Regions from separate parts of the Paraglaciecola sp. IT1134 genome, predicted to be linked through region 3. Evidence: predicted binding sites of a transcription regulator. Region 3 holds the regulator's gene; each other region holds the start of a gene.
What was found. Region 3 encodes sigma-54, which starts transcription at its own class of promoters, with help from an activator protein. Its sites were predicted from a motif close to GTTGGCACGNNNNTNGNNT; they were not measured.
Positions count from the first base shown of each region.

Region 1: the regulator sigma-54 is predicted to act here: its motif matches at 3,381-3,399, upstream of AC3RV5_RS06285 (FlgO family outer membrane protein).
Region 2: the regulator sigma-54 is predicted to act here: its motif matches at 1,556-1,574, upstream of AC3RV5_RS16080 (flagellar hook-length control protein FliK).

Region 1 is NZ_CM176486.1:1,458,341-1,463,250, reverse strand. Features, by position in the region: gene AC3RV5_RS06300 (hypothetical protein) at 1-163, opposite strand, end outside; gene AC3RV5_RS06295 (hypothetical protein) at 411-1,061, opposite strand; gene AC3RV5_RS06290 (hypothetical protein) at 1,116-1,745, opposite strand; gene AC3RV5_RS06285 (FlgO family outer membrane protein) at 2,678-3,337, opposite strand; gene glyA (serine hydroxymethyltransferase) at 3,599-4,861, opposite strand.
Region 2 is NZ_CM176486.1:3,679,163-3,684,072, forward strand. Features, by position in the region: gene AC3RV5_RS16080 (flagellar hook-length control protein FliK) at 1-1,407, opposite strand, end outside; gene fliJ (flagellar export protein FliJ) at 1,633-2,073, opposite strand; gene fliI (flagellar protein export ATPase FliI) at 2,125-3,459, opposite strand; gene fliH (flagellar assembly protein FliH) at 3,469-4,269, opposite strand; gene fliG (flagellar motor switch protein FliG) at 4,294-4,910, opposite strand, start outside.
Region 3 is NZ_CM176486.1:4,758,879-4,763,788, reverse strand. Features, by position in the region: gene kdsC (3-deoxy-manno-octulosonate-8-phosphatase KdsC) at 1-347, shown strand, start outside; gene lptC (LPS export ABC transporter periplasmic protein LptC) at 344-907, shown strand; gene lptA (lipopolysaccharide transport periplasmic protein LptA) at 948-1,439, shown strand; gene lptB (LPS export ABC transporter ATP-binding protein) at 1,439-2,164, shown strand; gene AC3RV5_RS20615 (RNA polymerase factor sigma-54) at 2,295-3,785, shown strand; gene hpf (ribosome hibernation promoting factor) at 3,811-4,098, shown strand; gene ptsN (PTS IIA-like nitrogen regulatory protein PtsN) at 4,114-4,557, shown strand; gene rapZ (RNase adapter RapZ) at 4,559-4,910, shown strand, end outside.

The DNA.
Region 1 (4,910 bases), 2.0 Mb from region 3:
TACGTCTTAGGCTAAAACGGACAGTTTGTGGCGACAAGGGCTCAGCGGTGAAGTTCTTCGGTGAAAAACGGATCCAGGGCTCGGCCGAGTTAGTCGGCAAATCATCGCCGTCAACGTGGCTCATCTTGCCGTATTCGTCAAAATTATTATGTACTAAAGACAACCTGCACTTCTCCTGTACAGCTGTTTTATTAAACATAAGAAAAGAAGCACTACTATTATCGCTATCCAAATAGATGCGGTAGGTTGAAATACTCATTGCTTGACTTGATAAAGACAAAACAGCTAGTGTGAATGCTAAGCTTCTGATTATACGTTGTTTAAGCACAAATACTCTCCGAAAAAAAAGTCATCATCACCCAAGATGATAATGACTCGATACTAAAATGTATAACGTTAATGCCAAGCTTTTAGTAGGTGACCGTAATATCAAACGGCACCACATAAGCCGTCGCGGCGGTTAAGCCGATTGACGAAGTTACATTACCAGCTAATACCAGGCGGGCTTTACCGGCAACCGGTACACCATTACCGGCACTGACGGTTTGATCCGCCACATTAGCCAAAGTAATAGGAGCATTAACACCTACTGCCATTGCAGTACATACATCGCCGTCGGCAAGGCCGTCATAATCACCTACACAACCTGCTGGTACAAAGGCTATCCCCCCGGCATTAGCGTTGGCTAGGGTAATAGTAACGTCAGCACCGCTGGCACCGTCGATTTCGAAAATACCCGGTACACCTGGCGTCGCAGCAGAACAGCCTACACCTGTCATAGCACCGTAGCTAGCACTGGCTGCTAGTGCGCCAGTGCTGGACATAAGCATGTTGGCATCACCTGCCCAGTCGGCAGCCGTAGTAGGAGTAGCCATAATACAATTTGACCCTGAAGCAGGTTGCAAACCGTTGATTACCATTTCAAAGCCGGCAACCTGGCTAATAGTGACATTTTTAATGGTTTTAAATAAACCAGTCATCGTTGCATCAGCTGCAAAAACATTGGTACAAGCGGGTAAAATGGCCAAACCGGCGGCAATATAGCGTAATTTTAAATTCATGTGAAACTCCAATTCTCTCAGACGATAGTTAAATTATTAATAATCGATCTGCGATCAATAAATAACGTTAACTAAAAAGGTGGCGTTATAGTTAGTGTCAGACGTAAGGCCTGTTGCACCGATGGCAATGGTGCCACCAACGGTAAAATGGGTCTGACCTGAAATAGCTGGCGCACCATCTACACCGTCTGCAATAGTCAATAGAATGGGCGTCCCGACCGTGATAGCATTACACGCATCAAGCGCCGACGTTCCGTCATGATCCACTCCACACCCTTGGCCTGGAGAAAAAGTAAAATCCCCGCCGGCTTGTATTTCAGTATTTAGGGTCAGATTGACATCTAGCCCTGCCTCACCTGTGATGCTGTATACACCAGGCGTCGCGACCGTGACACCAGAACCTATACAAGCCAAGCCAGTAATTAATCCATAGTTTGTTCCCGCTACAACAACATCAGAAAACACCGCAGTATTTGGCGGAACATCTGCATCCATGACGCAAGATTGGCTGGCGTCTGTGGTAATGTTTTCGCCAAAATCAAGCTGCGTAACTTCAAGAATACTTACATCTGAAATAGTATTGACAGTTACGTTAAATGTCTCAGCTGCAGCATTAAAAGCACACGATGCTCCCAATACAACAGCCCCTATATGAAGAGCTAGTTTTGTTCTATTTGGTTGCATAGCAACACTCCTATTTAACAAATATTAATTAATTGATTAGGCACTAAATAACTACGTATCTATGCTCTTCAATCAAGGTCTTTAGTAATGCTTAATGAAACATTACGGGTGTACAATTACTTTAACGGCTTCTGTTCGCAAACCTTTAATAAAAATCGTTCGCTTAACATTCCAATGTTCAGGCCGCCGTGCTAATCAGTTTACTTTACAACCTCAATTTAGTAGGTGTTTACAACTATACATCCCGATAACACTTCATACGGACACTACCCCGCGATATCTGCATCGACTGAAAAGCTTGAATCTTAAGTTTTTCTAACAATAGTTGATTTAGCCTAAAATCATTAGGTAATACAGCCTGTTAGGTAGGCATTCTGTGCTCGTTAGTTGCTAAGTGCAAGCAAATCACCAAAGGAGCCAACCTAGATAAACTGCTTATGGCAAAAGCAATCCGCGCTAATATTTCTCAGTTAAGGTTATATTTTATCGGCTCATAAATGGCTTAAAGTAAAATCGTGAGCAAATAGGATGCCAGATGAAAAATTAAAATGAGGATAATAGCTGGGAGGATTGTTTGTTGACCTTACGATTTGGCGCTGACGGTCTGTGCGATCGATGAACCCTAGTGTTGCTGTTTAAACCACAAACTCGCAGCAAGCTGCCAACTATAAACTAACAGCCTTGGCCGGCAAAAAATCACCGTCTCTAGTCTTAACCGGTAATATTGTTCCTACGGCGCTGGCTTTTTGGTAAAATCCAAAGAAAAGAGGATCACCAACAATGTTCAGAAGGAATAGACGCAGAACTTTGTTTATAATCTCATTTATTTGCTTTTGCTAGTTTTGCTAGTGCTGATTGTCCAGCAGTAATTTTTATTTTATGCCCATTGACTCAATTCGTTTTGAATACCCGTTTAGCCCTTGGCTATTGGGCTACAACAAATTATCAGTTAATATACTGGGCAAAAACTTCGAACTTGATGCGGCAATTTCATTCGTGTTAAAATTGATCAGTCGCACGTTAACTATTACCCCACGGTCGTTTTTAAGCATAGTCCCGGTGACGACATAACCTATCTCGAGATCATTTCGTAATTCATCTTGGTTGCGAGAAAATACAAAATCCCCTTGGGCATTGACGTTAAGCCACCCGGTCAATTTATGATCACTAACCGGTAAGCCAATCTCCTGCAGATCATTGATAAAATACTCGGCTAGTTGAATACCTAGGTTATTGGTCGTCTGCAGCGTCGAATCTAAATAAACAAAAGAAGCGACAACTATGGGGGCGTCAATAACCACACCTTTTAGGTCGTGCTGAAGATCCGTTGCCATTTGTTCGGTATATTCACCCAGAAGTTGAAAATGCAAGTCAGTGCTAAACAAGCTGGTGTCTTTATCGATTTTTTTATTTTCAATCATTATGTCATGACACTGATAAAATTCGCCGGTATCCCGGGCACAAAGCCTGGTTTTTGCATCGGGGTCATCATTCGTAAAAAGATTAAACGAGTCCATTGAATTAAAAGACGAACAACCTACTAACATGTATGTTGTCAGGCCAATAGGGAACATTTTAGTTAAGAGTGTCATTTTTTTATCAGCATTTCGTTTTTCGTGATCTTGGGCTTTTATTAAGCAACTTATAAGCCAAGTTAACTTGTGTTTTAGTTGTTCGCAGGGGAATAAAATATTTACGCAAGAGCTGTGCGATCAGTTGTAACTGCACCAGCAGTACTGGTATGCAAAAAAGTCAATAACTATCCAAGTCAAATAATTGACTTTTTTGTCGCAGATTTTCGATAGACATAAAAAATGCACCTGAGTCGGTGCGTTTTTTATTATGCAACTGATTTAGCGGTAAGCGTAAACCGGGAACTTCTCACACAAGGCCAAAACCTCACCCTTAACACGTTCAACTACTGAAGTGTCTTGAATGTTATCCAGCACGTCACACATCCAGGTGGCCACTTGTTGGGCTTGTTCTTCTTTAAAGCCCCGGCGGGTGATAGCAGGAGAACCAATTCGCAAACCACTGGTAACAAAAGGTGAGCGGGGATCGTTAGGCACCGAGTTTTTATTAACTGTAATATTGGCGTTGCCCAGGGCAGCGTCAGCATCTTTACCGGTGATGTCTTTGTCGATGAGATCAAGCAAAAACAAATGATTTTCGGTACCACCAGAAACAATTTTATAGCCCCGCTCTTGCATGACAGCCACCATAGCTTTGGCATTCAGTAATACTTGCTGTTGGTAAACTTTAAAGTCAGGCTGCAAGGCTTCTTTAAAGGCCACGGCTTTAGCCGCTATCACATGACACAACGGACCACCCTGGTTACCCGGGAATACCGAACTGTTGAGTTTTTTATAGATGGCTTCATCGCCACAGGCCGATAAAATCAAGCCGCCACGTGGGCCTGCCAGGGTTTTATGGGTAGTCGTGGTCACCACATGGGCATGGGGTAGCGGATTAGGGTATAAACCCGCGGCCACTAAACCGGCTACATGGGCCATATCCACCAGCAGATAAGCACCCACCTTGTCGGCAATGGCGCGAAAACGCTGCCAATCTATGATGCCTGAATACGCAGAGAATCCACCGATCAGCATTTTGGGTTTATGTTCAACCGCCAAGGCTTCAATGGCGTCGTAATCAATTTTACCGGTCTGTTCGTCTATACCGTATTGCACCGCGTTATAAGTTTTACCAGAAAAGCTCACGTGTGATCCGTGGGTTAAGTGACCGCCATGGGCCAAACTCATACCCAGCACGGTGTCACCGGCGTCAAGCAAGGCCATAAACACCGCAGAGTTAGCTTGTGAGCCTGAGTGCGGCTGCACATTGGCATAGTCGGCACCAAATAACTGTTTAGCCCGCTCTATGGCCAAATCTTCGGCGATATCCACATATTCACAGCCGCCGTAATAACGTTTGTGTGGGTAACCTTCGGCATATTTATTGGTTAACTGTGAGCCTTGGGCTTCTAATACCCGCGGGCTGCAGTAATTTTCAGAGGCTATTAACTCAATATGCTGCTCTTGGCGCTGAGTTTCTTGGGCGATGGCCTGACTTAGTTCAGGGTCAAAATCGGCAATATTCATATCACGTGATAACATCAGTTCTCCTCGGGAAAGCCTTTATACGCTTAGTCTTTGAAACGGCATA
Region 2 (4,910 bases), 1.1 Mb from region 3:
CTCAGGTAGCTTGGTAAAGGGGGACTGACCTGACTCCCCCGACGATTTAAGCGCCTCATTCACCAGGCTCTTTAAATCAATACCAGGCTCACGACCTTGACTCAATTGGGCCTTAAACTCAGCAATACCTGTTTTTAATGCAGCGACAAATTCTGACACCCCATCGGTTTTGCCTAGTGCATTGTCTATCCCCAGATTGGCGGCTTGTTGTTCAGCCGCAGCGGTAGTGTTCTTGGCAGTGGTATCGTTGACATTCAGTTTTTGCTCCAGGTAAGCCAAAACCTTATCCAGTTTATCGTTAGGAAGCTGAATGATTTTTGCCATCGAAGACGCTTCAGGTAACATTGCCAATACCTCGGGGCTAAGTGTCAGCTCTAGTGACGCAGTAATTGCCAGGGGATCCGCAGGTATGGCCCCATCACTTTTAAGCTCCTCTGGCCCGATATCTGAAGTTGGTTGCAAATTTTGTGGGGAGCCTGGCGGATTTACCGCCGCAACGATGGCCTCTGCCAGCAACACTTCAAGCAGTTGTTGTTCCGCTGGGGGCAGTACATTTCCATCTGTGGGGACCCGTGTTGACAAATCCTCTTGCTGGCCATTATCAAGGGTACTCAGCTCACTTGGTAAGGGGCTATTTTCTCCAGCTAGGTCCTCTTTGTGCAACTTTAGCAACTGCGCAAACGCCTCACTGATTTTTGGGTTTTCGTTCAAAAGATTGTGGATTTCTTGTTCTAATTCTGACAAGACCCCCTCTTCATTGTGCTCTGGGTCAAAAAGGCTATTGAGCAGCGCAGCTAACTGGGTCATTGTGTCTTGTGTCTCAGCATTCGCTCCGTCATCGGAGACACTAACTTGCTGCAGCTCGTTAGCGGATGACACATTGTGGTCAGCAGGGTTTGGTTTGTCCGAACCGGCATTGACTGCATCGTTGACCAGCTTTTCAACCAGCAATAGCCATTGGTTTTCCTCCACAACGTTTGCTGATCCTGCGGTGTCTAACAATTGTTCTTGGTTTTGGGTTTCCTCTGATCCCCCGTCCACCACTTCAGTCTCTGGCGCAAGGTTAGAGGTTGCAGAGGTTTCGTCAGACGGGGCATCTTTACTCAGAAGTGGCTGTTTTTCAACTCCGGGCAAAATTGGCTGAGTCTCACCAGCAATCTCTGTTTGCACAGCGCCCGCAGATGACTCGGGGCTCACCTGCCCGGGGGACGCGTGCCCGGGGGACGTCTGCTCAGGTGAAGCTTGCTCGGGTTTGGGCCCCTTTGAATTGAGCTGACTGCCCGCTTGTTGGTGTTTGAGCATAAGCGCAAATTCATCGGCAGACTTTAGGTTGGCCAAATCATCCGCTGATGGCTCAAAGGCAAACGCGGCAACATCTGCGTTAGCGGTGGCAATTTGTTGCAGCATGATTAGCCCTCTATCCCAAGGTTGAATTGATAATGGTTTTTTTCTTTATTAATCAAATCGTTATAAACTACATTCATTCTAACACTCACCACTTTAGGTATCGAAAAAGCGTCTTGCAACATGTTTATTGCGACTAATGGGGGAGTAAAAGCAAACTTCGTTCCAACTCTACCAGCTGGCCTTAAAATGAGTGAGGAATTGATGGGGTTGACAACGTATTGGGGTTCATTTACTGCGTAAAAACTTCTGTAAGGAGAGTTCATCCAGCATTTGCTGTTCTATGCGGTCTTCTTGTTTTAATACCTGGGCCTGTTTTTTATCCAGCAGGAACTCTATCGCTTTGCGTTTTCGTTGCTGCACCAACCATTGTTGTTTGCGTTGATCCGCCACTATCAGGGCATTACTTAATACCCTATTTTGTTGTTCGCAGGCTTTATCTATTTTACCGACAAAAGACTGATGCTGGCCAAAGCTCTGGGCGGCCAGGCCCAACTGGCCCTTGCGGATCCCTTCACGTAAATATTCCACTCTATACTGATCTAAACCCGCCAGTTTTTGTTTATTTTGCGCCACGTTTTGTTGCGCGAGCTGATAGTCCCGGGCCAGTTTCTGTTCTTTTTGACGTTCCCAGTCTGCTACTATCTCTAGCTGTTTTTTAGCCGCCATACCAACCTCTGACGACGCTCAAAACTTGTAACAAGATCATCAGGGATAACATCAGGCTTTACCTAGTCCGCTGCCGAGTTTGGTCATGGTCTCGAGACATTCATCATAGGTCAGGATTTGCTGCATGCCCTGTTGTAAAAAAGCGTTGATTGCCGGCTCCGCATTGATAGCCAAATCGATCCGCGGATCATTGCCTCGGGTGTAAGCACCTATGCTAATTAGGTCGCGATTTTTCTGATAGGTTGAATACACTTGTTTAATGCGCCGGGCGGTTTGCAAATGCTCCGGGCTTACTACCATGGGCATCACGCGACTGATCGATGCCTCCACGTCTATTGCCGGATAATGCCCAGAATCGGCGAGTTCCCGAGACAAGACTATATGCCCATCGAGGATCGCCCGAGCAGAATCTGCTATGGGATCTTGCAAGTCATCCCCTTCGGTCAATACGGTATAAAATGCGGTGATAGAGCCTTGGGATTCCGAACCATTACCCGCTCGTTCCACTAGTGCAGGCAAACGCGCAAATACCGATGGCGGATAGCCCTTAGTCGCGGGAGGCTCACCCACCGCCAGGGCGATTTCTCGCTGAGCCATAGCATAGCGGGTCAACGAATCGACCAGCAACAAGACATTCATGCCTTTATCACGAAAGTATTCGGCAATAGTAACGGCTGTTTCGCAGCCTTTTAGGCGCATCAGAGGAGAGGTATCCGCAGGCGCGGCCACCACTACCGATTTTTTACGCTCCTCTTCTCCTAAAATGTCCTGAATAAACTCTTTCACTTCCCGTCCACGTTCACCCACCAAACCCACCACGACCACATCGGCGGTGGTGCCCCGAGTCATCATGCCCAGCAATACGCTTTTCCCCACTCCACTGCCGGCAAACAACCCCATACGTTGACCACTGCCCACGGTGATCATAGTGTTTATCGCCCTGACCCCAACATCTAAGGGACGAGTTATGGGTTTACGTAACAAAGGATTCATCGGTGGCCGTGTCAGAGGGACACGTTTCTCAGCAACAATAGCCCCCAAGCCGTCCAGTGGCTGACCATTGCCATCCACTACCCGCCCAAGTAATGACATGCCCACGGGTATGCCCTGTTCCCGGTTCAAGGGTTGAACCCTGGAGCCAGGCACTATACCTTTGACGGCTTGGGTTGGCATTAAGTAGGTAATATTTTCCGCGAATCCTACGACCTCGGCTTCAATTTCACCATCCACGGTTTGAATTAAACATTGACTGCCCACAGGCATTTGACAACCCACCGCTTCCAAAGTCAGGCCAATACCACGCACAAGCTTACCTGCGGCGACAGTAGGAGCTTTAGGTACTTGTTGTTGCAGTGCCTTGATATTGGCTAGAATTTGGCTGCTCATGGTACTTGTCTAAGTCTCTTGATTGGGATCAATCTGGGCCAGCCCCTGTTCCAGCAAAAATTTGTCTAGTACGTCACGCATCCGTCGCTCGATACTGACATCAACGGCATTGCTTTGGGTGACAATATCGCACCCTCCCCTGGCTAAATTGGGGGCCTCAATCAACTGCCAATTATGTTTTTCGATGTCCTGCTCACTGAAGTGACCTTTGATCAACTCGATGTCCTGAGGATGTAAATGGATTTGATACTGGGATTCTTGAATAGGTAAAGCCTTGAGGCCTTCACTCAACGCAGCAAAAATGATATCTGTATTGGTCTTGATCTCACTGCGAATGACCGCCTTGGCCAAGGATACCGCCAATAATACCAATTCCTGCTGCAACTCTTGTTCAACCGTAGCCACAGGTGCATATAAAGTTTGAATGAGTTGTTGCCATAACGCGCTGTGTTGCTCTTGCTCTTCCTGCCCCTGGGCTAAACCTTGAGCCTTGCCCTCTTCCAAGCCCTGGGTCAAACCTTCGGCCTTACCTTCTTCTAACCCCTGAGCCTGTCCTTGGGCGAAACCTTCCTGTTGTCCTTCGGCAAAACCATCGGCCTGAGCGGCTGCCCGAATAGCTTCAATTTCCTGGGCAGTGGGAGGATGGAACTCTTCCTCCGGCGCTTGTTCTGGTGGTTCGTATTGCCAGTTAGGACGATGATTCAACGCATCTGTAGTCTGGCTATCGGCTAACTTGCGTTCGTCTTCGATGTAGGGCAAGTCCCAGGTTTTAATATGGTCATCCTTGCCCTCTGGAAAATCATGATTCATAGACTTGTCAGCCAAAAGCTGACTTTATAAGAATTCATCGCCGCCGCCGCCTCCGAGCATAATTTCTCCCGCATCCGCTAAGCGACGCGCAACCGCCAGGATTTCTTTCTGAGCAGCTTCGACCTCACTGATACGTACCGGTCCCAGGGCCTCAAGATCATCGAGCAGCATGTCCGCCGCCCGTTTGGACATGTTGGAGGTGATCTTGCTTTTAAGATTTTCGTCGGCACCTTTGATGGCTTTGAGCAGGGCATCTTGCTGGACTTCACGCAAAATGGCCTGAATAGCCCGATCATCAACATCAGCTAAGTTATCGAATACGAACATCAAGTCCTGAATTTGCTGGCTCATTTCTTCATCTTGTTCACGGATAGCATCCATTAACTGGCCTTCAATATTGGTATCCAGGTAATTCATAATGTCCGCTGCAGATTTCAAGCCGCCCATTTTGGCGGCCTGGGTGCCTGCTTGTCCGGCAAATTGTTTCTCCATAATTTCGTTTAGTTCTTGCAATGCTGCGGGTTGCACTTCTTCCAGATTAGCTACCCGCATCATCAAGTCCAGGCGCACTTTTTCCGGGAACTGGCCCAGGATCTCCGCCGATTGCTCGGCATCTAAATACGACATGACAATAGTTTGTA
Region 3 (4,910 bases):
TTATCACTGGCCGTCGTTCCAATATCGTGGATCAGCGCATGACGTCCCTCGGAGTACAACATATCATTCAGGGCTGCGAAGAAAAACACCAGGCCCTTGAGGCATTGCAGGGCGCGCTGAGTATTTCAAAAGATGCGACCGCCGCTATAGGTGATGATATGCCAGACATTGGCATGTTTAACCTGGCTGGTGTGAGCATAGCTGTGGCAGATGCACACCCATTTGTGCAGAAAAGCGCGTTGTATGTGACTCAGCTTGGCGGTGGAAAAGGGGCAGTGCGTGAGGTGTGTGATCTGATATTGCATGCTAAAGGACAAATCAATAAAACTCACGGAACTAGTTCATGAACAGAGTAACGTTGAGTATTGGGTTACTGTTTATATTAGTGGTGGCAACCAATTTGCCCCAGTGGCTGTCCGAGGAAGAGAACATACCGCTGACGGAAACGGAAACCGCCTGGCAACCCAACTACCAGGCCAGTGAAATGTTGAGTACCCTTTTTAATGCACAAGGCAATATTAGTCATCAGGTGTTTGCCAGTAAAATGGAACATTTTGAGTTGCTGGGCTTTACCTTGTTCAAACAGCCTCAATACACCATATTTGTGACCACTCAGCAAACACCCTGGCAGGTATCGGCCAATGAAGGCACACTGTACGATACCAATCGCATCCAATTGGAAAACAGTGTGGAGATCCGCAACCAGGATGAGCAAGGTTTCGCCAGGATAATTCGCACTGAATTTATGGAGGTTGATTTGTTGGATAAAACCATACAATCCGATCAGCCGGTGCAAATTTATGGTCAACATTATGTGATCAACAGTAACGGCTTTACGGCTAACCTAACCACTCAACAATACGAGCTACTAAACCATGTTCAAACCGTTTATCAACCTCGTCCTTAACTCCTGGGCATTGGGCATACTGATCTTTTCCACCGCCAGTATGGCCGGCAAGGATGATTTTTCTCAGGCCATAAAAGTGGACTCAAAATATCAATTTGGCGATGGGATCACCAAAAAGTCAGTGTTCCGCGAAGATGTGCATATTAACCAGGGAAGTTTGCATCTGTATGCTGACGAAGTCGAAGTGGACGCTAGTCAGGGTGAAGGCAAGGAAATTTTTATTGCGACAGGTACACCAGCCAAATACAGGCAGCAACAAGAGCAAGGTGGCGAGATAGTCGCCTCCGCCAATCGCATTGTTTACCGCCGGGAGAAACGTACACTCTCCCTGGATGGCGCTGCTCAACTGAAACAAAATAACAGCAGTGTTAAAGGTGAGTCTATAGTGTTTAATATGGCCTTAGAACAGATTGTGGCACAGGGTGAAAACGAAGAAAGTGGCCGGGTGACTACCATTTTTCAACCGGAAAAAAAGCCCCAAAAAGTCAAACCTGAGCCAGCCGTTCAACCTAATAAGGAAAAAAAACCTTAATGGCAACCTTGAAAGCCACACATTTGGCCAAGTCCTACAAGTCTCGACAAGTGGTTAGAGATGTCAGTTTAGAAGTGTCCACGGGGCAAATTGTCGGCTTACTGGGGCCAAATGGGGCGGGCAAAACCACGACTTTTTATATGATAGTGGGTCTGGTACCTTTAGATAAGGGCGAGATTTTTATCGATCAGCAAGAGTTAACCTTACAGCCCATGCACATGCGGGCTCGGCTGGGCATAGGCTATTTGCCTCAGGAAGCCTCTATTTTTCGTAAACTGACGGTTTACCAAAACTTGATGGCCATCTTGCAAACCCGCAAGGAGTTGACCAAAGAACAACAAGAGCAGCAAGCGGATTCCCTGTTGGACGAGTTCAATATCAATCATATCCGCAATAGCACAGGCATGAGTTTATCCGGTGGCGAAAGACGCAGAGTTGAGATCGCCAGGGCGCTGTCCGCCGACCCGGAATTTATCTTACTCGATGAACCTTTCGCCGGGGTGGATCCGATTTCAGTCAATGACATAAAAAAGATAATTCAGCATTTACGGGACAGGGGGATTGGTGTATTGATCACCGATCACAATGTAAGAGAAACTTTGGATGTATGTGAGAAAGCTTATATTGTTAGCCAAGGGGAATTAATCGCCTCTGGAACAGCCGAAGAAGTATTAAGTGATCAACGTGTAAGAGATGTATACCTAGGAGAACAATTCAGGCTATAGTTAAGTCTTTCTCCCTAAACGCGATTAGTCGTCACGACAACTAGGTTGTCACTTAATCAGATACGCAGTTACTAATTAACATTCAAATTAGCTTCTTAATCGATTAGCAACGGATATGAAACAGAAGTAGATGAAACCCTCTTTACAATTAAAATTTAGCCAATCACTGACCATGACGCCGCAATTGCAGCAAGCCATTCGCCTGTTGCAACTTTCGACTCTGGACTTACAACTAGAAATTCAAGAAGCCCTGGATTCCAATCCCTTATTGGAAATCGAAGAGCCCACCGATAATGCTTCCGGTGATAGTGCCTTAAGTGATGCCTCACTGGATCCGGCCAATAAACCCGATGGCTCAGAAGTAACCGATCCCAATAGCGATAGCATCGATGCCGGTGACGCCTTGGAAAAAGGCGATATTCCCGAAGACTTGCCTCTGGATAGTACTTGGGATGAATATATCAGTGCCTCATCGGCACCCGCCCCCATGTCAGGAGGCGGTTCGGATGATGAGCAGATTTTTCAGGGTGAAACCATAGAGAATATTCAGGATCATCTGTTATGGCAGATGCGGTTAACACATTTTAGTGAGACGGACGTGGCGATTGCCACAGCCATTATTGACTCCATCGATGACTCCGGCTATTTAACCATGAGTGCACAAGACATATTGCTGAGCATGGATGACGAAGAAATTGAATTGGATGAAGTGGAATGTGTGCTTAAACGTATTCAGATGTTCGATCCTGTTGGTTCAGGCTCACGTACCCCACAAGAATGTTTACTGGTGCAATTACGCCAATTTGCCCCGGATACGCCTTGGCTGGAAGAAGCCAAGATGTTGATTGGCGAATACGCTGAATTATTGGGTAGCAAAGACTACCGCACCCTGATGCGCAAAACCCGGCTCAAGGAAGAAGAATTACGCGAAGCCATGCGCTTGCTCAAAACCCTGAATCCGAGGCCAGGTAGTGCCTTGATTAAAGGTGAAGCAGAGTATGTGATCCCGGATGTGTCAGTGGCGAAAAAGAATGGCCGCTGGACGGTGGAACTCAACCCCGACAGTTTACCCAAGCTGAATGTTAATCAACAATATGCGGCCATGAGTCGTAATGCGAAAAACACCAGTGACAGCCAGTTTATCCGTTCACATATGCAAGAGGCAAAATGGTTTATCAAGAGTGTGGAAAGCCGTAATGAAACCTTGCTGAAAGTCTCCAATTGTATCGTGCAGCAGCAAATGGGTTTCTTCGAACACGGCCCGGAAATGATGAAACCTATGGTGCTTAACGATGTTGCCGAAATGGTCGAGATGCACGAATCAACTATTTCCCGGGTGACTACCAAGAAATATATGCATACTCCCAGGGGTATTTTCGAGCTCAAGTATTTCTTTTCCAGTCATGTGGCGACCGAAACAGGCGGTGAATGTTCATCTACGGCGATACGTGCATTAATCAAAAAACTGGTGGCTGCAGAGAAACCCAGCAAACCGTTAAGTGATAGCAAGATTGCTCAATTGTTGGCCGATCAAGGTATTATGGTTGCAAGGCGAACAATAGCAAAATATCGGGAGTCTTTATTGATACCCCCGTCTAACCAACGTAAAAGTCTTTTTTAGACTGATTGTAGAAGGAAGAGGCGATATGCAAATAAATCTTACAGGTCATCACGTGGACATTACCGATTCACTTAAAGATTATGTCGATAGTAAATTTATTAAGCTTGAGCGACATTCGGATCAAATCAACAATGTGCATGTCATATTGAATATTGAAAAACTCAATCAAAAAGCAGAAGCTACCTTGCATCTCAACGGCGCCGAAGTATTTGCTACCGCGGAACATACCGATATGTACGCGGCCATCGATGGCCTGATTGACAAATTAGACCGTCAGGTGCTCAAGCATAAAGAAAAAGTTAAACGCCATTAACCCATTAGGCAGATAATGGAAATTTCAGACATACTTAATCCTGACTGCGTACTATGCGCAGTTCAGGCTAGCAGCAAAAAACGCATTCTTGAGCTTATCAGTCTGATTGCCAATCAGCATTTGATCGACATAGATCAAGCAACTATTTTGGCCAGTTTAGTGAGCCGGGAAAAAATGGGTAGTACGGGGATTGGCGGCGGTATTGCATTGCCTCATGGTCGGCTCAAAGGCTTGGAAAGTGCATTGGCAGTGTTGGTAACCTGTCAACCTGCTATAGAGTATGATGCCATTGACAATATGCCGGTGGACGTTTTTTTCGCTATCCTGGTGCCGGAAGAAAAAGCCAAGGAACATCTGCAGACCCTCTCTAGCATTGCCGCCAAACTCAGTGACAAAGAGTTGCTCAAACAATTGCGCAGTGCCATCAGCGCTGAAGAATTATTTCAGGTAATCAGCTGATATGAAGCTCATCATCATTAGCGGGCGTTCTGGCTCAGGGAAATCCGTCGTTTTACGTTCACTGGAAGATCTCGGTTATTACTGTGTGGATAACATTCCGGTAAACCTACTGCCCACGCTCACCCATACAGTAGTAGATGAATACGACCAGGTGGCGGTTAGCATCGATGTGCGTAACTTACCCAAAAATCCCAGTGAACTGGTGGAAATTCTGGATTATCTGCCGTCGACATGGGAAATGACCATACTCTATCTGGATGCCAGTGATGACGTACTGATCAAGCGTTTTAGCGAGACCCGCCGCTTGCACCCCTTGTCAAAACAGAATAAATCTCTGTCGGATGCCATTCAGG